2 linked regions of the Gemmatimonas phototrophica genome follow. Each later gene encodes a partner of the first gene's protein in a complex. Links are inferred from orthologs where the notes say so. Each region holds a gene or a part of one and is shown in the gene's direction. Other genes may lie near its edges. The genes, in order: accD and accB.

The links.
Region 2: the proteins of accD (region 1) and accB are in contact, whole or in part, in a solved structure (PDB 8UXZ), measured with the Escherichia coli proteins. The link is inferred for Gemmatimonas phototrophica from one-to-one orthologs.

Annotation. Positions count from the first base shown.
Region 1 is NZ_CP011454.1:2,265,645-2,280,329, reverse strand. What follows is about bases 11,923-14,685. They hold accD (acetyl-CoA carboxylase, carboxyltransferase subunit beta), read left to right. Parts: upstream 11,923-12,750; coding sequence 12,751-13,620; downstream 13,621-14,685. Other genes in these bases: GEMMAAP_RS09575 (bifunctional folylpolyglutamate synthase/dihydrofolate synthase), read left to right, coding at 13,761-14,685; rodA (rod shape-determining protein RodA), read left to right, coding at 11,923-12,640. In the rest of the region: GEMMAAP_RS09630 (serine/threonine-protein kinase), read right to left, coding at 1-1,504; rpsO (30S ribosomal protein S15), read left to right, coding at 1,642-1,902; GEMMAAP_RS09620 (polyribonucleotide nucleotidyltransferase), read left to right, coding at 1,984-4,176; GEMMAAP_RS09615 (M16 family metallopeptidase), read left to right, coding at 4,097-5,440; ald (alanine dehydrogenase), read left to right, coding at 5,467-6,579; GEMMAAP_RS09605 (rod shape-determining protein), read left to right, coding at 6,852-7,889; rod shape-determining protein MreC, read left to right, coding at 7,925-9,058; GEMMAAP_RS09595 (rod shape-determining protein MreD), read left to right, coding at 9,058-9,567; mrdA (penicillin-binding protein 2), read left to right, coding at 9,610-11,370; more of rodA, read left to right, coding at 11,375-11,922.
Region 2 is NZ_CP011454.1:2,372,338-2,387,085, reverse strand. What follows is about bases 5,787-8,612. They hold accB (acetyl-CoA carboxylase biotin carboxyl carrier protein), read left to right. Parts: upstream 5,787-6,862; coding sequence 6,863-7,363; downstream 7,364-8,612. Other genes in these bases: GEMMAAP_RS10110 (type IV pilus twitching motility protein PilT), read left to right, coding at 7,375-8,553; GEMMAAP_RS10120 (M24 family metallopeptidase), read left to right, coding at 5,787-6,809. In the rest of the region: GEMMAAP_RS21225 (DUF4321 domain-containing protein), read left to right, coding at 1-275; GEMMAAP_RS10140 (Sec-independent protein translocase subunit TatA/TatB), read left to right, coding at 287-541; GEMMAAP_RS10135 (peptidyl-prolyl cis-trans isomerase), read right to left, coding at 623-2,455; GEMMAAP_RS10130 (tetratricopeptide repeat protein), read left to right, coding at 2,735-5,245; aroQ (type II 3-dehydroquinate dehydratase), read left to right, coding at 5,242-5,682; more of GEMMAAP_RS10120, read left to right, coding at 5,700-5,786; accC (acetyl-CoA carboxylase biotin carboxylase subunit), read left to right, coding at 8,614-9,972; GEMMAAP_RS10100 (2-phosphosulfolactate phosphatase), read left to right, coding at 9,972-10,718; GEMMAAP_RS10095 (FtsK/SpoIIIE family DNA translocase), read left to right, coding at 10,740-13,082; GEMMAAP_RS10090 (TonB-dependent receptor), read left to right, coding at 13,342-14,748. UniProt on the Escherichia coli protein: This protein is a component of the acetyl coenzyme A carboxylase complex; first, biotin carboxylase catalyzes the carboxylation of the carrier protein and then the transcarboxylase transfers the carboxyl group to form malonyl-CoA.

The DNA of each region.
Region 1 (14,685 bases):
TGACATAGCGGCCGGTGGGCAGGGAATAGGATTCCGTACTGTCGGCTCGCGTTTCGTAGCTGCGGCCGCCGTCCACCGGCACAAAAGTGACGCGGGCATCACGGGGTTCGACCCGGAACCGCACCACCGCGCATCCCCGGACTGGCAGCTCCAGCGTGACGACCTGACCCGCCTTGAGCTGAGTCAGCACGGTATCCCGGAGCGCCGTCCGACAGGTCGTGGGAGCGTCGGGAACCACCGCCTTGACCGCCAGGCGTGCCGTCACCGGCACCTCGCCGCTGAACCGGCCGGTACCCATTAGGCGATTGTCGATGTACAGGAGGGCCGAATCGGTGGTTGACAGCTCAAGGGTCACGGTGCGCGGGAGGGGCGTGCGGGCGCGCCTCCCTGGTGGGGTGTCGCGTTTCGCGGGCAGGCTATCGAGCACGAGAGGCGCCGCCATGGCGGAATCGCCGCCCGCGGCCACCGCGACCGCACTGTCCGAGCGGAGTCGAAGGGTGTCGGTGGCGACGCCCCCCGCATTGACTTGCAGCGGCCGATCCCACGCCATCCAGCCAATGACCGCGCCCACAGACAGCAGGGCGAGCACCGGCCAGAACCGAGAGACGGACGGGAGTGGCGCTCGGAAGGCATCCACCGTGTTGGAGCCCAGGCGGGGAAGCCCGGTACTGCGGTCGGGGGCGGTAGGCAGGGCGGCGAGGGCATCGACCACCTGAAGGGCATTGGTAAACCGCGCGCCGGGCTCCTTGGCCATCAGCCGAAGTAGCAGTGCTCCAAACTCGGGCGTCAGCTCCGGTACCAAGGAGCGAGGGTCCGGGGGGGGCGTCTCAATGTGATCCCGCGCGACGGCGTACCAGTCATCGCCATCAAAGGGCAGGGCACCGGTGGCGGCCCGGTAGAGCGTCACCCCGAGAGAGTACAAGTCACTGCGCCCATCGAGCTCTTTCCCGCGGGCCTGTTCCGGACTGAAGTAGTGCGGGGTCCCCTGCACCTGATTGGTGTCTCCCAGCGACGTCCCGACCGCGAGGGCGCGGGCGAGCCCGAAATCGGCCACGACGGCATCGCCATCCTGGTCCAGCAGGATATTGTCCGGCTTGATGTCGCGATGAACGACCTGGCTGGCGTGGGCGACCGACAGGGCCGCGGCGATCCCGATGCCGAGCCGGACGACATCGGCCTCAGGCAACCGTCCCACCAGATTCAGCCGCCGCCCGAGCGTCAGCGGGTACAGGTCCATAGCCACAAAGGCCGCCCCGTCCACCTGTCCCACGTCGCGCACCGTCACGATGTTCGGGTGCCGCAAGCGCGCCGCCGTGGCGGCCTCCCGTCGGAATCGGGCTTCAGCGAGGTCTTGGCCGGCGTATTCGGGACGGAGAATCTTGAGGGCGACCGGGATCTCCAGATCGAGATCCACCGCCTCATAGACCCACGAAAAGGCGCCCGTCCCCAAATGACGGGTCACCCGGTACTTCCCGATTGTTCGCCCCAGATAGCGGTCGGGCACGTCTTGGTCCTTTACAGGGGGGGCTAAGTCGAGTAAGCTACCGTGCTTCCTGCAATTGCGCGCTCTAAACCCGCGGTGAATGTCACGCACCAACTTGCGCGACGACAGCTCGGATAACGGCTGAGAATACAACGACGATGGCGTTCGACAAGGCTACCACGATCGACAAGTACCGGGCCCACGAAGGGGACACCGGTTCGACCCGCGTACAGATTGCCCTCCTCACGGAGCGCATCAACTACCTGACGGGTCATTTCCGTACGCATGCGAAGGACCATCATGGTCGTCGCGGCCTCCTCAAGATGGTTGGCAAGCGCCGCCGTCTGCTGGACTATTTGAAGCGTACGGACGTGCAGCAGTATCGCACGCTCGTGCAGGACCTTGGACTCCGCTACTAAAAGCGGTTCTGTCACGTCGTCGCGCGGGGGCACCACTGCCTGCCGCGCGATTTGCGTTCTCATGAGGCTACAAAGCAGATGATGCATCGAATCGAGCGGACGTTCGCCGGTCGCCCTCTGGTTATCGAAACCGGACGTATGGCGAAGCAGGCAGCGGGTTCCGCAGTAGTGCAGTTCGGCGAGACCATGGTGCTCGCCGCCGTGACGGTCAGCGAGAACAAGAGCCCGCTCCCGTTCTTCCCGCTGACGGTCGAGTACAAGGAAAAGACCTACGCCGCCGGCAAGATTCCGGGTGGGTTCATCAAGCGCGAAGGGCGTCCGCATGATCACGAGATCCTTGCGGCGCGCATCATCGACCGCTCCATCCGGCCATTGTTCCCGGAAGGCTTCCAGAACGAAGTGCAGGTCTTCATCTACGTCATCTCGGCCGACCAGGAGAATGACGCCGATGTACTCGCGCTCGTCGCGGCTTCCTTCGCGCTGAACGCGTCGAAGATTCCGTTCCTCGGCCCCATCGCCGGCGTGCGTGTCGGTCGCGTGCAGGGACACTGGGTGCTCAACCCCACGTTCCAGCAGCTCGCGTTCTCCGACCTGGAGCTCGTGGTCGCCGGTTCGAAGGATTCCATCGTGATGGTGGAAGGTGGCGCGCTCGAAGTGTCTGAAGAGGACGTGCTCGAGTCGCTGCGCCTGTCGCACGACGGCATTCGTGAGCTTATTGCGGCGCAGGAGGAACTGCTCGCCAAGGTACAGCAGCCGAAAATGTCGTGGACGAAGGCCGAGACGCCGGAAGGCATCGTGGTGCGCGTGAAGGAGCTTGCATCGGGTCGAGTGCGTGAAGCGCTCAATCAGAAGGACAAGCACACGCGCGTCGAGGCCGTGGAGCGCACCAAGAAGGAACTCGCCGAAGGCCTGCTGGCAGAGTTCCCCGACAACGCCAAGGACATTCACACCATCCTCGGCGACGTCGAATATCACGAACTGCGTGCGCAGGTGCTCGATACCAATCTGCGTGTCGACGGGCGCAAGCCGAACGAAGTGCGTGGCATCAGCATCGACAACGGTGTGCTGCCGCGCGCGCATGGCTCGTCGCTCTTCACGCGTGGTCAGACGCAGGCGCTCGTGGCCGCGACCCTCGGTACTGCGAAGGACGCGCAACGTCTCGATTCCATCAAGGAAGCGGGCGAAGTCACGCGCTCGTTCATGTTGCACTACAACTTCCCGCCGTTCTCCACCGGTGAAGTGCGTCCGATGCGTGGCACCAGCCGCCGCGAAATCGGTCACGGCAATCTCGCCGAGCGTGCCATTCAGGGCGTGCTCCCCGACTTCGCCGACTTCCCGTACACCATCCGCATCGTCTCCGACGTGCTCGAGTCGAACGGCTCGTCGTCGATGGCGTCGGTGTGTGGCGGCTCGCTCGCCCTGTTCGATGCCGGCGTGCCCATGAAGGCGGCCGTCGCCGGCGTCGCAATGGGTCTGATCAAGGAAGGCAAGAAGTACGCGATCCTCACCGACATCCTTGGCACCGAAGATCATCTCGGCGATATGGACTTCAAGGTCGCGGGCACGACGGAAGGCATCACGTCTATCCAGATGGACATCAAGATCGAAGGGCTCGACCTCAAGATCATGGAAGAGGCCCTCACGCAGGCCAAGGAAGGACGTCTCCACATTCTCGGTGAAATGAGCAAGTCGCTCGCGACGCCGCGGACGGAGCTGTCCAAGTACGCGCCACGCATCGTGACGGTGCAGATCCCGGTCGACAAGATTGGTGAACTGATCGGTCCGAAGGGCAAGAACATCCGCGGCATTCAGGAAGAGACGGGTGCCGAGCTCACCGTGGATGACGACGGTACCGTGACGATTGCTGCTGTCGGCGGCGAGAGCATGGAGCGCGCGAAGCAGATGGTGCAGGCCATCACCGCGGAAGCGGTGGTCGGTGAGACGTACGAAGGCACCGTGAAGACGGTCACCGCGTTCGGCGCCTTCGTCGAGATCATGCCCGGCACTGAAGCGCTGCTGCACGTCTCCGAGATGAAGTGGGAGCGTGTCGAGAAGCCCGAAGACGTGTGCAAGAAGGGTGATCGTGTCACGGTCAAGCTCGTTGACCGCGATGAGCGTGGCCGCCTGCGCCTCAGCATGAAGGCGTTGCTGCCCAAGCCGGAAGGCATGGCCGACGAGCCGGAGCGCCCCCGTCGTGAAGACGGTGAGCGCAGCGGTGGCGGCGATCGTGGTGGACGTGGTGGACGGAACGGCGGTGGTCGCGATCGGCGCTAAGCCTCTGGGCGCTCCGGCGCCCACGCTGCACCGTACGGACCTTCCCAATGGACTGACCGTGCTCTCGGAAGCCGTTCCGGGAGCGCGGTCGGTTGCTTTCGGCGCCTGGGTTCGCGCAGCGACATTGCATGAACACCCCGAGCAGATGGGGGTCTCCCATTTGCTCGAACACATGGTGTTCAAGGGCACCCGATCGCGGAGTGCCCAGGAAATCGCGTTGTCCCTCGAAACCCTCGGGGGCTCGCTCGATGCGTACACCGAACGCGAGCACACGTCCTATCAGGCTCGTGTGCTCGACGAGCATCTGGCGGAAGCCGCGCATGTCATTGGGGAACTCATCTTTCATCCGCTGCTGCGATCGGAGGATCTCGCGCTTGAGCGCAAGGTGATCCTTGAAGAGATCAGCATGGTGGAGGACACGCCCGACGACATCATTTTCGATGTGCACAACCGTGCGCTGTGGGGAGACCATCCTCACGGCTTCGCGATTCTCGGAACCCGCGACACGGTCAAGACACTCGATGTCCCGGACATCCGGGCCCTCCACGCGCGGGCATATCATCCCGGGCGATTGGTGGTTGCCGCGTCGGGACGTGTTGAGCATGAGCAGCTGCTTGAAACACTGCGACAGACCGGGTGGATGGACATCCCGAAAGGTGATGTCACGCCGTTCCCGGTGGATCCGGTGGAAGTGGCTGGACCGCATGCGGAGCACATCAAGCGCAAGGACATCGGCCAGACGCACATCGTGCTTGGCGGGCAGGGCATCGCTCATGGCGATGATCGCCGTTATGCCTTTGCGTTGATCGACATGTTGTTGGGCGGCGGTATGAGTTCGCGCCTGTTTCAGCGGGTCCGCGAGGAGCTAGGCCTCGCATACAGCGTGCACAGCTTCAGCAGCGCGTACGCCGATACCGGATCGCACGGTGTGTATCTGGCGAGTGCACCGGAGACGGCGCAACAGGCCATCGACGCGGTCCGTGAGGTTCTGCGTGGAGTGGCACTGAATGGTTTGACGGCCAGTGAGTTGGCGGCGGGAAAGCGTCAGTTACGTGGGCAGTTGGTGATGTCCATGGAAGGCGTCTCCTCGCGCATGTATCGGGCGGCAACGACCGCGCTGTACGGCGAGCCGTTCCGCACGATTGACGAGCTGATGGCGCTCGTGGATGCCATCGACGAAGATCAGGTGCGCGACGTGGCGCGCGATTTCTTCGATCCGGATCGACACATTCTCGTCAGTCTCGGCCCCAAAGCGGTCCGCTGACGAACTCCCCCTATCCAGAATCGACTATGCGTATCGGTGTACCGAAGGAGATCAAGACCAACGAGAACCGTGTGGCTTTGGTCCCGGCTGGCGCGGAGGCGCTGGTGGCATCGGGCCACGACGTTTTCATCGAAACCGGGGCCGGCATTGGCAGCGGTTTCGAAGATGCGGCCTACGTGGCCGTTGGCGCTCAGATCGTTCCCGACGCGGCCTCCGCGTGGGGGAAAGCGGAGCTGCTTCTCAAGGTCAAGGAGCCCATCGCGCCGGAGTGGCAGTATCTGCGCCCGGACCTCACGCTGTTCACGTATTTCCATTTTGCCGCCGATGAAGCGCTGACCCAGGCGCACCTGGCCAGCGGAGCCACCTGCATTGCGTACGAGACCGTCGAACTCCCGAATCGCGATCTGCCGTTGCTGATTCCAATGTCTGAGGTGGCGGGGCGCATGGCGGTGCAGGAAGGGGCCAAGTACCTCGAAAAGCTGTATGGTGGTCGTGGCGTACTGCTGGGTGGCGTGCCGGGCGTGGCGCCGGCCAAGGTCGTAATTCTGGGCGGCGGCATTGTGGGCGTGAACGCCGCGAAGATGGCGGCGGGACTCGGTGCCAAGGTGGTGGTGCTCGACCTGTCGTTGGAGCGCCTGCGCTACCTGTCCGACGTCATGCCGGCCAACGTGCAGCTTGTTCACTCCAACCGACACAACATCCTTGAGCAGATCAGCACCTGTGACCTGGTCATTGGTGGAGTGCTCATTCCGGGTGCCAAAGCCCCCAAGCTCGTGCGGCGCGCCGATCTGGCCAAGATGCGTCCGGGAGCGGTAATCGTGGACGTGGCGGTGGATCAGGGTGGTTGCGTGGAGACGATCAAGCCGACCACACATGAGAATCCCACGTACACCGTGGACGGTATCATCCACTATGGCGTCGCCAACATGCCAGGGGCCGTGCCGCGCACGTCCACCTTGGCGCTCACCAATGCGACGTTGCCCTATACGCTGCAGCTGGCGAACAAGGGATGGAAGAAGGCGCTGAAGGACAATGGCGCGCTGCTGAAGGGGCTCAACATGTCCGGCGGAAAGGTCACCTTTCCGGGAGTGGCGGAAGCGTTCGGGATGGAGCTCACCGACCCCTCTTCGTTCCTCTGACCGGTATGGGGGGCCACTGGTGCCCGACGATCGCCTTGGTAGCTGCCCCTGATGGCACGCGGCCGGTCCCTGATGGGACCGGCCGCTTTTTTTGGTGTGACCGCGGAACTTTGCGGCCACCACGGACCTGACCGCTGACGGCGGCAGTGCGCTAGGTCACGATATTCCAACAGCTTGTCCGCTCTGGCGTGAGCCAATACGTTACCGTATACGTCGCTGCCCGTTTTTCACAGGCGCCACCCTCCGGTGTCGCGCCGCCCCGGTCTCTCTGGATGTTCTGGCCCTTCAGTAAGTCGAACTCGTTCTTCCCGGCGAATGCCATCGCCGTAGACCTTGGCACTGCCAATACGCTGATCTATGTGAAAGGCGAGGGGATCGTGCTGAACGAGCCCTCTGTCGTCGCGCTCGACCGTGAGACCAAGAAGATCAAGGGCGTTGGCCTCGAGGCCAAGCGCATGCTCGGGCGGACCCCCGATGGCATCATGGCCGTCCGGCCCATGAAGGACGGCGTGATCGCCGACTTCGATGTGACGGAAAAGATGCTGCGCTATTTCCTGACGCTGGTGATCGACAAGCACGTCTTCAAGGTGAAGCCGCGCGTGATCGTGTGCGTGCCGTCGGGCATTACGGAAGTGGAAAAGCGCGCCGTGCGAGACTCGGCACTCGGCGCTGGCGCCAAAGAAGTCTTCATGGTGACGGAACCCATGGCGGCGGCCATCGGCGTGGGTCTTCCGGTGGAGTCGCCCACGGGCAACATGGTGATCGACATCGGCGGGGGCACCACGGAGATCGCCGTCATCGCGCTGTCTGGCATCGTCAGCGATACCTCCATTCGTACTGGTGGCGATGAGCTGGACATCAGCATCGTGCAGTTCATGCGCAAGAACTACAATCTGCTGATCGGTGAGCCCACGGCGGAGCAGATCAAGATTCAGATCGGTTCGGCGTATCCGGTGGGCGAAGAACGTGAAATGGAAGTGAAGGGGCGCGATCTGGTCTCTGGCATTCCCAAGACGGTGCGCGTGCACTCCAGTGAAATTCGGGAAGCGGTGCAGGAACCCATTCAGCAGATTGTGGATGCGGTGCGGCGCGCGCTCGAAATCACCCCGCCGGAGTTGGCCTCGGACATCGTGGATCGCGGCATCGTGATGACCGGCGGCGGAGCGCTCATTCGCGGACTGGATGTGCTGCTCTCTCAGGAAACGGGGCTGCCCATTCATGTTGACGAGGATCCGCTCACGTGTGTCGTGCGTGGGACCGGCAAGATTCTTGATGATGAAGAGAAGTACTGGTCGGTGTTGACCACCTGAGTCACATCATTCCCCTTTTCACTCGCTGAATACGCGTGGCACGGAACGTTCGCGGCGAAGGGCGTCTCGACACCGGCCTCGTGCTGGTGTGCGTGGCATTGTCGGTCCTGGCTTTTCTTTCTCCGCGGCGCACGCGTGAAGACGTGGCCGCGCTGCTGCGCGCCACGGTGCTGTCGCCGCTGGTGCAACTCGAAGGGCGAGCCGCCACCATTCGCGCCGCTGTGGTGGCGCGCAATGACTTGCTGGTCACACGCGGGCGTGCGGTCACGGACACGCTGAGCCTGCGTGCCATCAGCGACGAGAACAGAACACTCCGCCAACTGCTTGGGTTGTCGGCGCGCTTGCAGGATGGCTTTGTGCCGGCGGAGCTGTTGCCCATTCGTGGTGGGGACGAATTCTCCATTGCGTTAACGGTGGGGAGTGACGTTGGCGTGCAGCCGTATCAGCCGGTGGTGACCGCTGATGGTCTGGTGGGCATGGTGGTTTCTGTCGATCGCACGACGAGCACGGCGCTCACGTGGGCACATCCCGATTTTCGGGTGAGCGTCATGAGTGCTGATCAGAACGCCTTCGGAATTATGCAGCCCCATCTGGCAGAAGGCGCCGAGCGGTGGTTGCTGGAAATGCGGGGCGTGCCGTTTCGCGCCAAACTGGATACCGGAACCCTCATTGTGAGTTCCGGGCTCGGGGCCACCTATCCCCGCGGCATTCCTGTCGGCACGGTGATCGGGGAATTGAGCACACCGGAAAAGTGGGCCCGGACGTATCTGGTGAAACCTGCGGTGTTGCCGGAGAATATTGGTCCGGTGCTGGTCTTGTTGCCGGGACGAGCGCAGCGCGGCGTGAATGGGGTGTGGACAAGCGCGGCAGCAGCGGACAGCGCCGCACGTGCGGTCGCCGCCGCGGGCGATTCGCTGGCGCGCGTCACCGCTCTCGATGAACTGGCCGCCCGTCGTGCCGCGCTGGACTCCCTGAGTGCCGACAGTCTGTCGCTGGCGGATACCATTGGCGGCGGGTTCGGCACCCGTGCCGACAGCAGCCTTCGAGGGGATAGCACGCGGATCCGACGTCCGGACTCCGGCACCGTGCGCGTGCCATTGCCGGTACGCGCTCTGGCGCCGCGTCCCCCCTTGGCCCGTCCCACGGTGCCGCCAAGGGAGCGTCGTTGATGCGGTCCGCTTCACAGTCTCCCGGAATCGGCAGCGCCCTGCGCGCGTGGCTCGGGTTTGCCCTGCTCATTGTCGCGCAGTTCAGCGTGCGTCCACTCATTGCCGGGCGCGCCGCGGCGGACTTCGCCGTGATCGCGGTGCTCTTCTCTGCCGTACGTATGCGTCCGGGGTATGCGGCATTGACCGGCTTTCTCACCGGGCTCGCGCTTGATGCCTTGGCTCCGGGAAGTTTTGGTGCCAGTGCCATTGTGCTCACGCTCGTGGCCTTTGGGGCATCGTGGCTCAAAGCCGTGTTCTTTGCCGACCACGTGGCACTCACCGGGTTGTTTGTCTTTGGCGCCAAGTGGCTGTTTGATATTGCCATGACGTTGCTCACCGGGGTTGGTGCGGGTGTGTCCCTGTTGGTGTCACTGTTGGTCTGGGCGCCACTGTCGGCGGCGCTGACGGCCATCATCGCGGTCCTGTTGCTGGTGTTGTTCCGTCCGTTGTATCGACCACACTCGTTGTAATGGTGGCGCACGGGTGCGCCCCGATCAGGTGAGGATGGCGGCATGAGTTACCATCCCAATTCCGTCTTGCGCCGCGCGCGGGTGGCGCGGGCGCTGCTGGTGCTCATTTTTACCGTGCTTGGCGGTGCGTTCTTCCGCACGCAGGTCTTGCAGAATGCCGAGTTCGTGCTGGCATCGGAAAGCAATCGTTTGCGGGAGGTACCACTTCCGGGGGCGCGCGGCATCATTTACGACCGCCATGGCGCCATCATTGCCGAAAACCTCCCCGGTTACTCCGTCTCGATCCTGAGTCCAACCACGGACTCCTTGCGATCGGCGTTACGGTCCCTGTCGCGCATCATCGAGATCGATTCGGCGCAGCAGGCGCTGGCCATTCGTCGCTATCGGGCAGCGCCAACACGACCGGCCGTGATCTTCAACGATGCCAGCTTTCAAGTGGTGTCCGTGCTGGAGGAGCGACGCTCGGAGTTTCCCGGGTTGATCATTCAAAGCGCACCCAAACGCTACTATCCGGATGCGCAGGCGGTCGCGGCGCTGGTTGGATATACCGGTGAAATTTCCCCGGAGCAGCTCGAGCTGCCGCGCTACGATGCCTACAAGGCGGGACAACAGGTGGGCAAAGGCGGACTCGAACTGCAGTACGAAGAGCAGTTGCGCGCTCGTGAAGGGAGTCGGTTCGTCGAGGTGGATGCGAAGAATCGTGTGGTTCGCGACAATGGCGTGCGCCCGGAGGTACAACCCGAGGCGCCACCGCCATTGCGCACCAACATCGATCTCGATCTCCAGCGGTATTCGCATGAGTACTTCGGCGACTCGCTGCGTGGTGCCGTGGTGGCCCTCGAGCCGCAGACGGGCGGTGTACTCGCCATCTACAGCGCCCCCAGCTACGACATCAACCGGTTCATCGGTGGAGTGTCGAATGCGTACTACAAGGAATTGCAGGAGCACCAGTACACGCCGCTCTTCAACCGCGCGTTGTCGGGGCGATATCCGCCCGCGTCCACCTGGAAGCTGGCCACGGCCGCCCTGGGCATGGAGCTTGGCCTCGTCACCATGGAGACGCACATGGAGACGCCCTGTACGGGCGGCTACTACTACGGGCGTGTCTTCAAATGCTGGGACAAGCGTGGACACGGGGATATCACGCTGGCGCAGGCGATCGCCAAGTCGTGCGACGTGTACTTCTATCAGCTCGGGCTCAAGATCGGCATCACGCGGTTGCTCGCGGGCGGTGTGCGGCTGGGTTTCGGCGAACCCACGGGCATTGATATGCCCGGAGAAAAGCGTTCCATCTGGCCGCGCAGCACGGAGTACTTTGACCGCACGTACGGGCCTCGCGGCTGGAACAAGTCGGTGGTGTTGAGCCTGTCCATTGGACAGGCGGACAACTCACAGACGCCCATCAACATGGCGCGCTTTTATACGGCGCTCGCCACGGACGGCTACGCCGCCACGCCGCAGATTGTCGCGCGTACTCCGGAACGCAAGAAGCTGCTCAATCTCAACGCCGAACAGATCAAGAGCATTCAAGTGGCGCTGGCCGATGTCGTGAGCCGTGGCACGGCGGCGGGTGCCCAGATTCAGGGACTGACCATTGCCGGCAAGACGGGCACGGCACAGGTCACTGGGCAGGAAGACTACGCCTGGTTCGTCGGCTATGCGCCGGCAGACAAGCCGAGAATCGTGCTGGCCATCATTATCGAAGAAGGGCTGCACGGTTCAACGGCCGCCAAGGTTGCCACCAAGCTCATGGAACGCTATCTGAAGGCTAAGCTGACCATGACCGCCGTTACCAACGACTGAGCCAATGGCCTCCACGGGTATCCTCAGGCGGCAGAGTGTTGATGTCCCACTGCTGCTGACCGCCTTGCTGCTGACCCTGTTCGGGTTGGCGATGGTGTTTTCGGCTGGCCAGATGGACGTGCCCGACCCGGCCCTGGAAGGGTTGTGGAAGCGGCAGATCACGTGGGTCGTTCTCGCGCTGGGAGCGGCATGGACCGTCACCCGCGGATCGGTGCGGCTCATTGAGTGGAGCGCCTGGCCGCTGTATCTCATGAGTATCGTGCTGCTGATTGCCGTCTTGTTCGTCGGGAGCGGCGGCGGGACGGCGCGGAGCATGAATGGCTGGCTGACGATCGCCGGTCGGCGGGTCGGACAACCGTCCGAGTTGGCAAAGCTCGCCACCACGCTGATGCTCGCCAGAACGCTGGCCATGCAGCGGGATACCGTCCGATCCTTGCTGGAGCTATGGAAGCCCCTGACGATCGTTGGCGTACCGTGGGTTCTCGTCATGCTGCAGCCAGACCTTGGCACCGGCATGGTCTTTGTCGGCATTTGTTTCGCCATGCTGTTTTGGGCCGGTGTCCCGTGGCCACTGCTGGTGATGCTGGCCAGTCCGGGGGTGAGCCTGATCCTGGCGTTCAGCACCGGGTTGTGGGGGGCGTGGTTTCTCATCCTCGTGGCGCTTGTGCTCTGGTTTCGTCCGTTCCTGGTTGAAGGGGTCGTCCTGATTGTGGCCAACGTGGTCATGGGCGTCGTGGCGCCGCTGCTTTGGGACAAGCTCAAGCCGTATCAGCAGCGACGATTCCTGGTCTTCATTGACCCGGCGTATGACGCGCAAGGTGCCGGCTACAACGTCATTCAGAGCAAGGTGGCCATCGGCTCTGGTGGTTTGTTCGGCAAGGGCTTCACCCTCGGCACCCAGAAACGCCTGAGCTTTCTGCCGGAACGCCAGACCGACTTCATTTTTTCCGTCGTTGGCGAAGAGTTGGGGTTTGTCGGGGTGTGCGTTGCCTTGTCGCTGTTCCTGGCGCTGTTTCTGCGCAGCACCCGGGTGGCAACCCGTGCGGCCGACGCCTTCCCCAGTCTCGTGGCCTTCGGGTTGATGTCCGCGTGGTTCGTTCATGTCATCGTCAATGTCGGGATGACGCTCAACCTCATGCCGGTCACCGGCATCCCGCTCCCCTTCTTCAGCGCCGGTGGCTCATTCCTGCTCGTCAGCTGGCTTTCCGTCGCGGTGCTGCTCCGAATATCCGCAGAGGGGCGGGGGCAACCGGACGCGCTGGGGTTATGACGTCCCCCCCAGCCTTCCCCTCGAAGCAGGGCCGGAGGGCGCAGTTTAACGGGCTGGGCTATTCGCAAGGTCTAGCCTTCCGCGCCCGAAGTTCCGATCTTATCCCTCCTATGGCCTGGTTTCGGAAAGAAAGAAAGCCCCGTCAGCCGCGACGTGAACGCCTCGAGATTCCCCCCGATACGTGGGAGAAGTGCGAGGCCTGTGGGCACACGGATATCCGTGACAAGTTTTTGAGGAACCTCAACGTGTGCCCGGCGTGTGACTTCCACCGGCGCATGCGGGCGTGGGACTACGCCGGGTCATTGATTGACGAGGGGACGCTGAACGAAATCGGGGGCGAACTGCGCTCGGTCGATCCGCTCGGGTTCCCCGATTATCCGGCCCGCCTCAAGCGCGCCCTGGCCAATGCCGGCGACAGTGATGCCATCCTGACCGTGGTCGGCCAGCTGGAAGGGATGCCGGTAGGCATCGGCGTGATGGATTTTGCCTTCATGGGCGGTTCCATGGGCTCGGTTGTGGGTGAGAAAATCGCCCGCCTTGGCCAGCGCTCGCTTGAAAAGAAGCACCCCCTGGTCATCGTCTCGCAGTCGGGCGGCGCCCGCATGCAGGAGGGTATCCTGTCGCTCATGCAAATGGCCAAGGCCTCGGCGGTCTTGTCGCAGCTCGCTGAGCGGCGGATTCCGTACATCTCGGTGCTCACCAATCCCACCACGGGTGGCGTAAGCGCGAGCTATGCCATGTTGGGCGATGCCATTCTGGCGGAGCCGGGCGCGGTCATCGGGTTTGCCGGTCCGCGTGTCATCAAGCAGACGCTTGGCCAGGATTTGCCTGAGGGGTTCCAGACCGCGGAGTTCCTGCTGGAAAAGGGGATGGTGGATCGCGTGGTGCACCGGAAGGAGATGCGCGCCACGTTGTCCCGCTTGCTGCGGCACATGACTGGTCGGCCGTCGGCTGCCGGTTATGACCAGCAGGAAAGCTGACCGGCGAGCGCCCGCTGGACCCACGGGCACCACGGACCGTCGCGCCCCAACGGCCTGACGAAACGGAAACGGCGTACCACGCGGCGCTCCGTCGTCTTTTTGCGCGTACCGGCGGGGCGTGGCGCCTTGGCCTTGAGCGCGTGTCGGCGCTGCTGGCCGACCTTGGCCAGCCACAGGACGCTTATCCGGTCTTCCACGTCGCGGGCACCAACGGCAAGGGAAGTACCGTTGCCACTTTGGATGCCCTGCTGCGCGGTTCCGGGTTACGGGTGGGTCGCTACACGTCGCCACATCTCGTGGACTTCTCCGAGCGCATCGTGATCGATGGTGTGCCAATGTCGCACGCGGCCATTACCGAATGGCTCACCCGTTGGGAACCTCGCCTCACGGAACTGGGGGCCACGTTTTTCGAAGCCACAACGGCGATGGCGCTCAGCTACTTCGCGGCAGCGGGGGTAGATGTCGCGATCGTCGAAGTGGGCCTCGGGGGAAGACTCGACGCGACCAATGTGGTCTCGCCGCTGGCCGCCGGGGTCACGCAGATCGGGTTTGACCACATGGAGTTTCTCGGGGAGACGCTCGAGGCCATCGCGACGGAGAAGGCAGGGATCTTCAAGCCCGTGACCGTCGCGGTCGTTGGGGACACGCAGCCAGCTATTCGCGAGTTCCTGCGGGCGCGGGCGGTCGGCGCGGGGGCGACTCCCGTGCTGGTTACGGGTGAAGACTGGCAGGTCCGTGACGTGGTGGTCGATGCACTTGGCACGAGCTTCACGCTGGCATCGGGGGGGACGGAAAGGCGCCTCACGACGCCGTTGGTAGGACATTTTCAGGCGCACAATACGGCGGTGGCCCTCGCCATGCTTCGTGGGGCAGGGGGGCGCTGGGCCGACATCGAGGCGAATGCCGCCACACTGTTGCCTGGAGTGCATCTGGCGGGGCGGTTCCATCTTGCGGCTCCCTGGCTGTTCGATGTGGCGCACAATGCTGACGGGGCGGCCACGGTGGTTGCCAACCTCGTCGCGGTCGGCCTGCCCCATCCCATTACGGCCGTCGTCTGTGTGCTGC
Region 2 (14,748 bases), 110 kb from region 1 along the record:
CCAAGGGACCATCAAAGCATCGTCCGGTGTTTCACCTGTTGGTACTGGCGTCCGGTTTCGTAAGTGGGGGGCTGCTCACCCAGGTCGCCCGTCGCTTCCTCCCTGCCGGGGCCGTGAAGGAGTTCCTCACCACGGGGGTCACCCCGGCGGTTGGTCCACTTCCCGTGGATCTGATTATATTGAAGTTTGCGGTTGGACCAGTCGCCCTGGATGTCTCCCTGCTGAGCCTCCTCGGGGTATTGATCGCTTACCTGATCGCGCGGTCCCTCTTCTAGGAGCGTTTCCCATGGGTCTACAGAATTTCGGTTTCATGGAGATCATGATCATTCTGGTGATCGTGCTTCTCCTCTTCGGGGCGAAGCGCATCCCGGAAATTGCGGGATCGCTCGGCAAGGGCATCAACGAGTTCAAGCGCAACCTCAGTGATGCGCAGCGACAAATCACGGAGCCGCCGCGCACGGAGCAGCAGATCGCCCCGGGCACCCCGGTTACCGCGGCTCGCGAGGAAGAGCGTCCGGAGCCCAAGCGGTTACTGCAGTAGTCGCAACGCCGTCATCCGGGGTACACAAGAAAGCGCCCCCGCGAGCTCAGCTCGCGGGGGCGCTTTTTCGGTTACTGCGTGTCAGCTATCTGATTGCCGACGCAACTGCGACAGCACTTCCGTGCGACGGTCATCGACCTTCACACTCTCACGCAGGTTGGTCAGGAACTCATCGACTTTCTGCTGGCGGGCCGACTGCAGGAACTGCTGGCGCTGAATGGACTTCTCGGCTTCGAACGCCTGCCGATTCGCTTCCGTACGGGCATCCACCCGCATGACGACCATGGCTTCGAGCGCCGTGAACGGGCCAGCCACCTGACCCACAGGGGCCGCGAACGCCGCACCGATGGCAGGAGTGAACTGACCGAGTCCCGGCACAGCATCCACGCGCGCGAACGGCGCAGACTTCTCGACCTGCAGGTTTCGCTGGGCCGCGACGGCCTCAAGGCTGGACGCTTTGGCCGCCTGGGCCAACTGTTCGCCCATCGGGCGCAGCTTCTCGACGCGCTTGTCACGTGACAGGCGACGACGAATGTCCTCCTTCACTGCCGACAACGGCTGCGGGCCACCCTTCGAGAGTGAATCCAACCGGGCGATGTAATACGCATCCGGCGAATCGAACAGGTCCGAGGTTTCTCCCGGGCGCACGCCGGAGAAGGCCCAGGCGCTGACGCTGGGGACATAGCGGCCGGCGAACGACAGCGGCTCCTTCTCGATCACCACGGCCGCAGCCGCAGTGAGGCCGAGCATCTTGGCGGCCTCGTCAAACGCCTTGGGATCTTCCTGGCTACCCGCCTTGCTGGCCAGCGAGTCGGCCCGGCGATCGGTGCGCGTCGCGCTCGAATCACTCTGGCCAATGGTCACCAGAATGTGCCGGAGGTCCAACGTATCGCCCTTCTTGTCATCAACACGAATGATGTGCCAGCCGAATGGGGTCAGCACGGGCTGCGAGATCTCACCCACCTTCAGTGCGTACGCGGCGTCTTCGAACTTGGGGGTGAAGCGGCCCTTGGGACCACGACCCAGCGCCCCGCCGTTCAGGGCGGAGACCGAGTCAGTGGACGAGCGCGTCGCTACCTCTTCGAACTTGGCGCCACCGGCGATTTCGGCACGCAAGGCGTCGATGCGAGCCTTGGCGTCGCTGGAGTCCGCGGCGGTGACGGACCGGGGAACCGTCAGCAGGGAGACGACCGCCCGTGATGGGCGCTCAAACCGCTTCTTGTTCCGTTCGTAGAAAGCCGAAATCTCCGCGTCTGTGACACTCACGGCCGTATCTGTAAGGGCCGCCGTGGAGAGGACCACGTAACTCACCGTGGCGCTGTCGTGACGGTCACGATACACCTGCCAGAGACGCTCGTCCGAAATGTACGCCCCACTGGCGATCTGGTCGAACAGCTTCTGCTTGGGGATCTCGTTGCGATAGTACGCCTCAAGACCTGCCAGCATGCCCGACTGGCGCGCCATGGGGCTGCTCAACAGCCGGATGTACTTCTGCATGTCGAACTGGCCATCGGTTTGCAGGTCCGGGGACTGCATTGCCTGGGGGGGCGGGGCCATTCGTGCCGCTTGGAGGATTTCGTCGTCAGTAATCGTGATGCCCCGACGCTTGTATTCCTGCTGCAGCAGCAGATCCGTCACGAGTTCGTTGAACGCACGCTCTTCGAGCTGCTGCCGTTCATCGAGCGTGATGGCGCTGCCCAGTTGCTGCTGGCGCTCCTGTTCGAGCGCGGTGACAGCGTTCTGCCAGGTGGTGAGGAGAATTTCCTCGCCATTCACCGTGGCGATGGACGTGGTGGTGGTCACCGGAGCACGACCAGCCAAGCCCGAGGTCTCGTACAGCAGGAAGCTGCCAACGAACGCCACGATGAGGATGATCCAGATGTACTTCGCGGCGCTCCGCATCGATTGCAGCACGGGGCGTGACTCCTTCGGTCGGAAAAAACGGGCAAACGGAAAGGCACACGCACCTCCCTGGAGACGGGCGTGTACCGAAGAGTCTGGAAAGCTAGCCAGCGCGTTCTCCTAAAGGCAAGACACGCCACGACTTCCTATTCACGTGATCACAATTGACTTCCCGCCGGTTGCAGGCGAAGAATTCCCAGTCTTCGCCAGTGCCGCCATGTTTCACCTGCCGGATGCCGCCGGTGTGACACCGGCAACTGCGCGGGATACCACCTTGAGGGCAACGCACGGATGAGCACTGCCGCCCGGATCGACGAGCTCCGGAAAAAGTTCGAGGAGAACCCGCGCCGCTTTTTTGCGCCGCTGGCCAACGAACTCCGGAAAGCCGGAGACTTGACGCAGGCCATCGCGCTCTGTCGCGAGCACCTGCCCAAGCAGCCCGGTCATATGAGTGGGTATATCGTCTTCGGCCAGGCCCTCTTTGAGAGTGGCGAACTGGACGAGGGTCGGGTGGTATTCGAGCAGGCTCTGGCGCTCGATCCCGAGAACCTCATCGCGTTGCACCATCTTGGGCATATTGCCCGGCAGGTTGGTGACACGGCTACCGCACGGCGGTGGTATGAGCGGGCTCTCGAAACGGACCCCCGGAACGACGACATCGCGCATCAGCTGGCCGCTCTGGCGACCCCGATACGTCCCATGGCGGCGGTTCGAACCCCGCCGGTGGCCGTACCCGCGGTGGTAGCCGAGGAGCCCTCGGCCTCTGCGCCGTCCGCCGAGCCCCTTGAGGATCTCGACTTTCTGTCCCTCGGGGCCATCCCGGTGCGGACGGATCTGGGGGCAATCGCGACTCCCCCATATCCGCAAAATGCGGTGGGCGACCTGCCGTTGGCGCCGACCCCTGACGCCGCCATGCGCGCCGTTGACTTCGACGAGGTCAATGCGAGCCTCCGGCATCCGGAGTCGCATGCATTCTTCGATCTGGAAGCTATTGAATCGGCCGGCAATGCCTTGGGGGCAGAGGCGACCGACGCCGCGGTGGTGGAAGTGGAGCTCAGCCACACGCCTGCCGAGCCCATTGACCTTGGCTTCGACCCCCTGACCGAGTCGCCTGCAGCTGAGGCGCCGGTGGCAGAGGAGCCGCTGGCGGCTGACGTCGGTGAATTGGTTGAGGTAGCGTTTGTTGAGGTGGCGGAAGCGCGCCCGATGATTGACGCACCCACTGGTCAGGCGATGGCGGATGATCCCTTCGGCTTCGAAGAAGAGCTGCCGGCCGAAGAGTCCACTCTGGCGCTGACCTCGGCCGAGCCGACCGAGACGCCGGCACCGTCCGATCTGGCGGTTGAATTTGAAGAGGGGTTGGTCACTGCGGATTGGCCGGATACGACGGAGTTCACGTCGCGCCAGCCAACCCCACGGCAGGTTACGCCACTCAGTGTTGAGGTGCTCCCAGAAGCGGCGGAAGCGTTTGGCCGTGAGCCGCGGGATCCAGTCGTCGCGCCTCTGCCGTTGCCCGAACCGGAAGTTCTTGGCGAAGAGGCGGATCTGGTGGCGCTGAGCGCGTCGCCGACACCGGCCTGGTCTACACCAGCGTGGACAACGCCAACGCCAGAAAACGCCCTCCAGTTCATCGATGTCGGGGCTGCCGATGGCCCGACAGTTGAGGTGGCTGTCGATGGCTCGGATACCGTGGTCGATGAGGTGGTCGATGAGGTGGTCGATGAGGTGGTGGGCGAGGCCGGCCCATTGCTGGACGCGGCGATCACGTCCGAGTCGCCGGCCTATGAGGCAGTGCCCATTGGCGCCCTCGACGAAGTCGATGATCTGGTCAGTGCGGCGGACCCGCGCGAAGAGTTGCCGTGGCTGGCCGCCAGTGGAACACCGTCTGACGATGTTGCGGCCATTGTGCAGGCCATGGAGCAAGATGCCCGTGCGAGTGGGGAACCCGACGACGTGTCGGTGGACGAACTGTCGGACGACGAGTCCGCGGATGCGACCGAGTCGGCTCCGGCATTCGTAACGGAAACCATGGGCGAATTGCTCGTCGCGCAGGGATTTGTCGATCGGGCCGTGGTTGTGTACGAGGAGCTGGTACGTCGCCGTCCCTACGATCCCGTGTTGTCGGCGCGCCTGGCAGAACTGCAGGAACAGGTCACGGCGGCGGCGCCCGTGTCGTTGTACACCGCGCGTGAGCGTTTCGCGGCATTGGCGGCCCGACGAGTTCCTCGCCGCACCCCACCGCGGGCGGCCACGCCCGTCGCGTCCGCGTCGGTGACCCCGTTGTCGGCCACGCCCATGCCTACTCCGGCGCTCCAGTCGGAGGGCGTGCCGTCGCCAGACTCGCTCGCGGCCCTGTTCGGTGCATCGGCGGAAGCGCAGGACAATGACGCTGCTCAGGTATTGGCCGACGCGTTCGCGCCAATGCCGTTGGAGACGGGGGCTGTGGGCAATTCGTTCGCCGACAGCTTCTTTGGCGACCCGGGCGTCTCACGGGAGCCCACTCCGGCGTATGGCGCCGTACGTCAGCCCACGCCAATCAGATCGTCCGCATTTCCCACTCCTCACGCGTCATCCCCGGCGGTGTCCGCCGCTGGTCCCGCCACGCCGATGTCAGCACCGGCCGTTGGCAGTGGGGGGGATTTCTCCTTTGACCGGTTCTTCCCCGACCCTGCCGCGAGCAGTGCGGCGGCTCCATCGGCTGAGCCCCCGTCAGCGAGCATGGCGGAGAGCGACCCTTCGGTGCGAACCAGCGACGATCTGGCGCAGTTCTCTGCCTGGCTCAAGGGATTGGGGAACGCGTGATCATTGGCGTGCTGAATGGCCCCAATCTCAACCTGCTTGGTACACGTGAGCCGTCCATTTACGGGACGGCTTCGCTGTCAGACATCCTGGCCGGTCTCGTGCCTGTCGCCGAATCCCTCGGCGTCGAGCTGCGAGACTATCAGGCGAATGGGGAAGGGCAGCTCATTGACCAGCTACACGCCTGGCGCGGGGTGGTGAGCGGTGTCGTGGTGAACGCTGGGGCCTACACGCACACCAGCCTCGCGTTGCGGGATGCCCTGACGGCCACCGCGCTTCCCTTCGTTGAAGTGCATTTGTCCAATATTCACGCCCGTGAACCTGAGCGCCGTCACTCCATGCTCGCGAGCGCGTCGTTGGGGATGGTCTGTGGATTCGGAGCGCACGGGTATGAGTTTGCGCTGCGCGGCCTCATCCATACGTTGCGTTCCCGCGGCTGAAGGCGTAGCATCGCGCCATGCGCGCTGATGCAGAGGTACCCGCTGACTTCCGGCCCCGCCGTCTCGCCGCCCTACGAGACGCGATTGGCCGCGCCGACCTGGATGGCCTGCTCGTCACGGCGCTCCCCAACATCCGCTACCTCACCGGGTTTTCGGGGAGCAGTGCGCTGCTGTTCGTCACGGCGCGCGAATGTGTCCTGTTTACCGATTTCCGCTACGAAACGCAGGTCGGGGATGAAGTAGGCGGGGCCGCTACGGTTCGCATCGAGCCCACCAGCCTTTGGACCGGACTCTGGCCGGCGATTGTGGGGATGGCCGGGGTCGAGCGCATCGGCTTTGAGTCCGCACACCTGATGCACCGTGACTTCGCCCGGTTGCTGGAGCAGGGCAGTCGCTGGCAATGGCGGCCGGCCATTGAGTTGGTGGAGACGTTGCGAGCGGTCAAAGACCCTGGCGAAGTGGCCGCGATTGAGCGAGCGGTCCAAATGGCGCAAACGGCGCTGGAGCACACCCTGAAGGAATTGGTGCCCGGCTTGACGGAGACCGCGGTCGCTGGCCGGTTGGAGCGGCATCTGCGGGAGACTGGAAGCGAGGCGTTTCCTTTTCCTTCCATTGTTGCGTCGGGGCCTCGCTCGGCCCTTCCTCATGCGCGCGCCGCCGATCGCCTGCTCGCCAAAGGTGATCTGGTGCTGCTGGACTTCGGAGCGGTGGCGGACGGATACTGCTCGGATATCACCCGGACGGTTGTTCTAGGGAGCGCGTCTGCGGAACAGCGGGAAGTCTATGACATCGTTCTGGAAGCAAATATTCGCGCTTCGGGTGCGGTTCGGGCCGGTATGCTGGGGATGGCTGCAGATGCGGTGGCAAGAGACTACATTGCCGCGTGTGGGTACGGCGAGGCGTTCGGGCATTCACTGGGCCATGGTATTGGTCTGGAAGTGCACGAGTCGCCTCGTTTGGCCCGAACCGTCGACGCTCCCCTTGCCACTGGTATGGTGGTCACTATCGAGCCGGGCATCTATCGCCCGGATTGGGGTGGGGTGAGAATCGAGGACGATGTCCTGATCACAGACGCCGGGGCCCGGGTACTTACCGGTTTCCCTCGGCAGTTGCTCGAAATCGCCTGATCTCTGCGCTGTCGGCCCTTTGGGTTGCCGCGCATTCCCCAGCCTTTCCCGCCATGATCGACCTGCGCTACGTGAAGAAGCTGATCGAGATGCTCGACGGCTCCACCGTGGATTCCATTGAGATCTCCTCCGACAAGGGGATGAAGCTCCGTATCTCGAAGAGTCCGCAGCAGCGCGGCGTAACCGTAGCGCAGGCCATGCCGGCTGCCATGCCCATGCCCGCACCAGCCGTGTTGCCTGCCGCGCCGGCAGCGCGTCCTGCAGAGGAGGGGGGGACGGTGGTGCCGAAAGCCGAGGCACCGAAGTCTGCGGCCCTCGAGATCAAGTCGCCCATGGTGGGGACGTTCTACACGGCGCCAGAGCCGGGTGCGAAGCCGTACGTGTCGGTCGGCGATCGTATCAGCAAGGGCCAGATCGTCTGCATCATCGAAGCGATGAAGATCATGAACGAGCTAGAGTCGGAGTTCGACGGGGTCGTCCGTGAGATCAGTGTCTCCGACGCGCATCCGGTGGAATACGGCCAAGTCCTCTACCGCATTGATCCAACCGGCTGAGACATGACGACATGACGATGGTCTCCGGCGCCGCGACTGGCGCCGCCCCCAGTGCGACACCGGCGACAGGCCTTGACCTCAAGGCTGCGCTCCAGCGTATGGTGCGAGAAGGGGCGTCCGACCTGCATCTCAAGGTCGGCCGTCCTCCCACGCTGCGATTGCACGGAGACCTCGTTCCCCTCGAAATGCCGCCCATGCGGCCCGAGGAATTGCGAGCGCTGGCGGAACATCTGCTTCCGCCAGCGCAATTGCGCGAGTTCGTGGAGATGCGCGAATCAGACTTCGCCATCAATGTGCCAGGCATCGGTCGCTTCCGCGTCAACGTCTACCAGCAGAAGGGCACCGTGGCGTTCGCCATGCGCGCCATCGCGCACGCGGCGTCCAGTATTCGCGACCTCAATCTGCCCTCGGTCCTCGAGCACATCTCGCTCAAGCCGCGTGGACTGGTGCTGGTGACAGGCGTGACGGGCTCCGGGAAGAGCACGGCGCTCGCGGCCATGATTCAGTACATCAATGAGCGCCGCAACGCGAATATCATCACCATTGAAGATCCCATTGAATTTGTGCACCGTGATGTGAAGTGTCACATCAACCAGCGTGAAGTCGGTACCGACACCTCCTCCTTCTCGCAGGCGTTGCGTCGGGTGCTCCGGCAGGACCCGGATGTCATCATGATCGGTGAAATCCGTGACCTTGAGACGCTGGAGGTGGCACTCAAGGCCGCCGGCACCGGTCACCTGGTCTTTTCCACGCTGCACACCACGGACGCGACCCTGACGATCAATCGGGTGTTGTCGTTCTACCCGCCGCACCAGCAGAACGAGGTGCGTTTCGCACTGGCCAATGCGTTGTCGGCGGTGGTCTCACTGCGACTGGTACCGCGCGCCGATCAGCCCGGCCGCGTCCCGGCCTGTGAAATTCTGGTGAATACGGAAGCCGTCCGCGACCAGATCCGCGACCTGTCTTCGGCGCTGAATATCCCCGACCTGATCAAGGAAGGCAGCGTCGCGTACGGGATGCAGAGCTTCGACCAGTCCCTCATGAACTGGTACTCGCGTGGCGTGATCTCCTACGAGAATGCGCTGTTCAATGCCACCAACCCGGCCGAGTTTGCGCTGCGGGTGCAGGGGGTGGACGGGGCGAGCGACACCTCATTTTCGGGCTTCAAGCCGGGCAGCAGCGCCGGCTGAAGCGGTAACCGGGCGGTGTAAAGGGCTGGCGGCAAGCGCGTTACCTCGCCACCATAGGGGATGTTCAAAAAGGTCCTCATCGCCAACCGCGGGGAAATCGCCCTCCGCGTAATTCGCGCCTGCCGTGAGCTGGATATCCAGACGGTCGCCGTGTACTCGGAAGCTGACCGTGAGTCGCTCCATGTCCGGTACGCCGACGATGACGTGTGCATTGGGCCCCCCTCGGGTCGTGAATCATATCTGAAGATCCCGCGGCTCATTGCGGCCGCGGAAATTACCGGGGCGGATGCGATCCACCCGGGCTATGGGTTTCTGGCCGAAAACGCCGAGTTTGCGGAAACGTGTCGTGCCTCGGGCATCACGTTCATCGGCCCGACCCCCGAGCAAATCCGCGTGATGGGCGACAAAGCGTCGGCCCGGCGGGCAATGCAGGAGGTCGGGGTCCCCATCGTGCCAGGGTCCCCGGGACCGGTGGAAGATCCGGAGGAGGCGCTCGAGTTCGCCCGTGGTATCGGTTTTCCGGTCATCATCAAGGCGGCGGCTGGTGGCGGCGGCAAGGGGATGCGCGTGGCCCGCGACCCCGATGATTTCCTGCGCTCCTTCCAACTGGCCCGTTCCGAAGCGCTCTCGGCCTTCGGCAACGGCGACGTGTACGTGGAGAAGTTCCTTGAACGTCCCCGTCACGTGGAGTTTCAGGTCATGGGGGACATGCACGGCAATGTCATTCACCTCGGCGAGCGCGATTGTTCTGTTCAGCGTCGGCATCAAAAGCTGATCGAAGAAGCACCGTGCCCGGTGATGACGCCCGAGCTGCGGGAGCGCATGGGGGAAGCGGCAACACGTGGGGCCAAGGCCATCAACTACGTTGGCGCGGGCACCATTGAAATGCTCCTCGACGAAGACGGCTCATTTTACTTCATGGAGATGAACACCCGCATTCAAGTGGAGCATCCGGTCACCGAGATGCTGACCGGGGTGGATCTGGTGAAGGAACAGATCCGCGTGGCGGCCGGCTTGCCGTTGTCGGTGAAGGAAGTGCCGCCGTTCCGTGGCCACGTCATCGAGTGCCGCGTGAACGCCGAAGATCCGTCGCGGAATTTCCAGCCGTCGCCCGGCAAGCTTGAAGTGTTTCATCAGCCCGGCGGTCCGGGAGTGCGCATTGATACGCATGCGTATGCGGGATACACCGTGCCACCGTATTATGACTCGATGATTGCCAAGCTCATCGTGCAGGGAAACACGCGCGAGGAAGCCCTCAAGCGCATGCAGATTGCCTTGGAGAGTTTTGTGGTGGAGGGGGTGAAGACCACCATGCCGTTTCTGGCCCGCGTGATGCAACACCCCGGCTTCCAGGCGGGTAAAGTGCACACCAAGTGGCTCGAGTTTGAAGGCGCGGACCTCCTCAGGGACCCGTCTTAGTGCGAATCGACGTGCTGCTCGGCGAGGCCCCCGTGGCGCCCGCCGATGTGGCCGATCGCGTGGTGGTGGTGATCGATGTCCTGCGCGCCGCCACCACGGTGGCGACGGCGTTGGCTAACGGCGCCCGCGCCGTGATTCCGTTCGAGACGATCGAAGAAACCGTCATGCGGGCCAAGGCGTATGCCCGCGGGGAAGTGCAACTGGCGGGCGAGCGGCGCATGGTTCGGCCTGAGAGCTTTGACCTCGGGAACTCGCCGTTGGAGTACACGGCCGAAGCGGTCTCGGGCCGAACCATCCTGTACAGCACCACCAACGGCACAGCCGCGCTGACGTCGGCGCAGGGCGCGCGCAGCTGTTTTTTCGCGGCATTCGTCAATGCGGCCGCGACGGTGGCGGCCGTACGTGAGGCGTTGAATGACGGCGCCGACGTAACGGTGGTGTGTGCCGGTCATGAACGACATCTCGCGCTGGAAGATGTGGTGTGCGCGGGTCGTCTGGTGCGCGGCATTGCCGAGGGTCGGCACGATGTGGTGCGTGGTGATGGCGCGCGCGTGGCCGAGGCCGTCGAGCGTCCCTTTGTGGGTGGAATCGCGAGTGTTGCATTTGAGGCCGCCCATGCCCGCTCGCTCGCCGCGAACGGATTTGAAGCGGATGTACAGGCGTGCTTATCGCTGGACCGTTTTGATGTCGCGGTGCGCTACCATGACCGGCAACTGCAGTTGGCCGGCGTGACGGCGTCGCGCTAGCGGTCGGCGTCCGGAGGAGGCATGGAAAAACAGCTGCTGCGACGCGAACTGGGGGCCATTGGTCTCAGTCTGTTGTCGGTGTTCCTGGTGGGCGCACTGATGTTTCAGCGGACGCCGTCCAGCAGTGTGTCCTGCGGAGATGCCGTTGGACCGTTCGGGCCGGCCGGGACCATCGCACGCTGTATCCTCGTCTCTGCCGTTGGCATCCCCGGCATGGTGCTCATTGCTCTTGGGTGTCTTGTGGTGGCGCTGGCCATGTTCGGGCGCATTCGGCGGGCGGATGATGCCTCCGATTGGACGCTCCTCTTTGCCGGGACGGTCATGTTGGTGCCCGTGGCCATTGGATTGGCTCTGGGTGGTGAACCGGCCGCTTCTGATGGCGCAGGCTTGTGGGGTAGCTTTGCGGCCTTCTATCTGCGAAAAGGGCTGGGGACGGCCGGTGCGTGGATCGCCTTTGTCCTTGCCACCAGTGCCCTGACTGTCGCGACGCTGCGGTGGAACCCCATTCGGTTGCTGGTTGGTCCGGGGACGTCGGGGGCAGAGAAGGCGGCGGGGCCCGCGTGGACGCCGACGCTCGCAGAGCGGCTGGCTCCGGACCCGGAAGAGATGCCGGCGATCGACCCCGCTTTGGCGCGCGATGTGCTGAGTACGTCGCCGACCCGCTCGCGCAACAAGGATGTGGTGGTGGAAGACGCGCCGGCCGAGCCAGCGCGTGACGGCGTAGCCGACCGCAAGGGCCGGAAGGGGAAGGACTCGCGCGAAGAGTCGGTGGAGGCTGCGCTCGACCAGCAGGCGGAACCGGCGGCATTCAGCGAGGACCTGCCGCCCACGGAACTGCTCACGGCAGCCCCTGTGCGCAATGCGGATCAGGGGAAGCGCGAACTCGATCTGGCCGGTGAAAAGCTCATGAACACCTTGCGCACCTTCAAGGTGGACGGTGAACTGGTTGGGCGGACGACCGGTCCGACGGTGACACAGTTCGAAATTGAACCGGCGGCCGGCATCAAGGTACGGCAAATTGCCGCGTTGGCCGATGACCTGGCGCTGGCGATGCGTGCGCCGAGCATTCGCATCGTCGCGCCAATTCCCGGTCGTGGCGCGGTGGGCGTGGAAGTACCAAACCCCACGCCGGAAATGGTCGTGCTACGCGAGGTGCTGGAGGCGGCGGAGTTTCGCTCGGCGCGCGCGGCGCTGCCGATCGCGCTCGGGAAGGATCTGGAGGGGCGGCCGGTGCTGGCTGATCTCGCCAAAATGCCGCACCTGCTGATTGCCGGTGCGACCGGGTCCGGCAAATCCGTGTGCGTGAATACGATCATCACCAGTCTGGTCTATCGGCACACGCCGCGGACACTGCGTTTTCTGATGGTCGATCCGAAGATGGTGGAACTCAGCGTGTACAACACGCTGCCGCATCTCCGGCACAAGGTCATTACTGATAACCGTGACGCCGCGGCGGTACTCAAGTGGGCCGTGATGGAGATGCAGGATCGCTACCGGCTGCTTGAAGCCAACGGCTGCCGGAACCTGCAGGAGTTCAACAAGCGCGTCGCGCAGCACGCGGTTGGCGAGGGGGGGCCAGTGCTCAAGCCCCGCAGTCCCGATGTGGCCTTTGAAGATCGGACGTACACCGCCGGGATTCTGCCGTATATCGTGGTGGTGATTGATGAAATGGCCGACCTGATGATGACGGTGCAAGGCGAGGTAGAGACGCCGATCGCCATGCTGGCACAGAAGGCGCGTGCTATCGGCATTCACCTCATTCTGGCCACCCAGCGTCCCAGCGTGAACGTGATCACAGGGCTCATCAAGGCGAACTTCCCGTGCCGGATTGCCTTTCGGGTCGCCTCGCAGGTGGACAGCCGGACCATCATCGACGGTGCCGGGGCCGAAGCGCTGTTGGGCAACGGCGACATGCTGTTCATTCCGCCTGGGAAATCGGAGCCCTCGCGTTTGCAGGGCGCGTATCTGTCCAGCGAGGATACGGAAAAGTTGCTGCGATGGTATGACGACGCGCGGGCTCGCCTGGAGGCGGATGCGGCTGGCGGTCCCGGTTATTCGGAACCTGACATTCTGGAAACGGTCCGGGCGCAGGAGGCGAAAGCGGCCGGCGACGACGACGATGACGCCACCGGGTCCGATGATCGCGACGCCCGATTCCGGGAGGCGGCGGAAGTGGTGATCCAGCACCGTCAGGGATCGACCTCGCTGTTGCAGCGCCGACTGAAGATTGGCTACGGCCGGGCGGCACGCATTATCGATCAACTCGAAGCTGCGGGGGTGCTGGCGCCTTCGGAAGGTGCGGCCCGTCCACGGGATGTGCTCGTCGGGGTGCAGGATCTGGACCGCATCTGCGGCGAGGCGTAAACTCGGCGCGGCGTCGAAACGCTGGGCATGGCAAGTATTCGACTGGCCCCGTGCTCAGGAGTCCTCCGCCAACGTTTCTGGTTGCTTTAACGCCGCTTTGTCTCGTTTGTGTATTGACGAGTAAGGCTCACTCCGCCAACGTAGGGACATTCCGCATATCCCACCGGCGTACCGGATGAGCGGATTCCTACCTCAGTGGCGGCGAATCATCGTCGCCCCGCCGAACCTCGAAGTTTTTCCCTCCCACACGAGGTGTGTGATGTCCCTGTTTTTCCGTCGTGTAATCGCGTCTGCCGTGCTGGCGCTGGGCATAGTGCCCGTGGCCGCCGCGCAGCTTGACGCGCAGTCGGGCTCGATCACCGGCAAGGTGACCGATGCCTCGACCGGGCGGCCAATCGAAAATGTTGGCGTGAAGGCCCAGGCCGCGGGCGGACAGGCATATGGCGGGATCACCGGGCCGGACGGCAGTTTCCGCGTGGTCGGACTTGCCAACGCCTCGTACACGGTAACGGCGCGGCTGATCGGTTACGAAAGCAAGGCCGTCCAGAATGTCCGTCCCGGTCAGGTGGTCAATTTTGCGTTGAATCAAGCCGTATCCACCCTCTCACAAACCGTGGTGACGGCCAGCCGCGCCCGGCCGGAAAAGGCGCTCGATGCACCGGCGTCGATCTCGGTGATCTCCAGTGAGCGGATCGAGTCCACGCCCGCCGTCACGGTTACCGATCACCTGCGTACCACGCCTGGTGTCGATATCAATCGGGGCGGTATTGCGCAGGCCAACGTGGTGGCCCGTGGTTTCAACAATGCGTTCAGCGGGTCCATGCTCATGCTGCAGGACTACCGCTTTGCCGGCGTGCCGTCGTTGCGCGTGAACGTACCCTTCCTGTTTACGGGCACCAACGAAGACATCGATCGCATGGAGGTGCTGCTCGGGCCGGCGTCCGCGCTGTACGGTCCGAACAGCTCCAACGGTGTGCTGCACGTCATCACGAAGTCGCCCTTCAATTCACAGGGGACGACGATCAGCGTGGACGGCGGCGAGCGTTCGGTGATCCGTACCGGTGTGCGGACGGCGCAGAAACTCAATGAGAACGTGGCCTTCAAGCTCTCCGGCGAATACATGCAGGGGCGCGATTGGGAGTACAACGATCGCAGTGAGCCCACGCTGTTCCCGAGCACGAGCAACGTTCCCGCAGCGCGCCGCGGGCTGGCCAATCAGCGTGACTTTGATCTCCAGCGCTTCACCGGCGAAGCGCGTGTCGATGTTCGGCCCACGGTGAATACCGAAGCCATTACGACGGTGGGCTACACGAAGGTCGGTAGCGGCATCGAACTCACGGGCGCCAATGGATCGGCGCAGATCAAGAATTGGACGTATCTCAGCGTCCAGCAGCGTTTCCGCTGGAACAAGTTCTTTGCCCAGGCCTTCCTGAACAGCAGCAACGCCGGCAATGACGATGCGCAGGATGCCAGTGGCACATACCTGCTGCGTTCGGGCCAGCCCATCGTTGACAAGTCGCGAGTGGCGGCTGGTCAGGTTCAGCACGGGTTCGATATGGGCAAGAAGCAGACGTTCACCTACGGCGTCGATTACATCTGGACGAACCCGCAGACGGGAAACACGATCAACGGCGTGAATGAGGACGTGGACAACGTCACCGAGTAC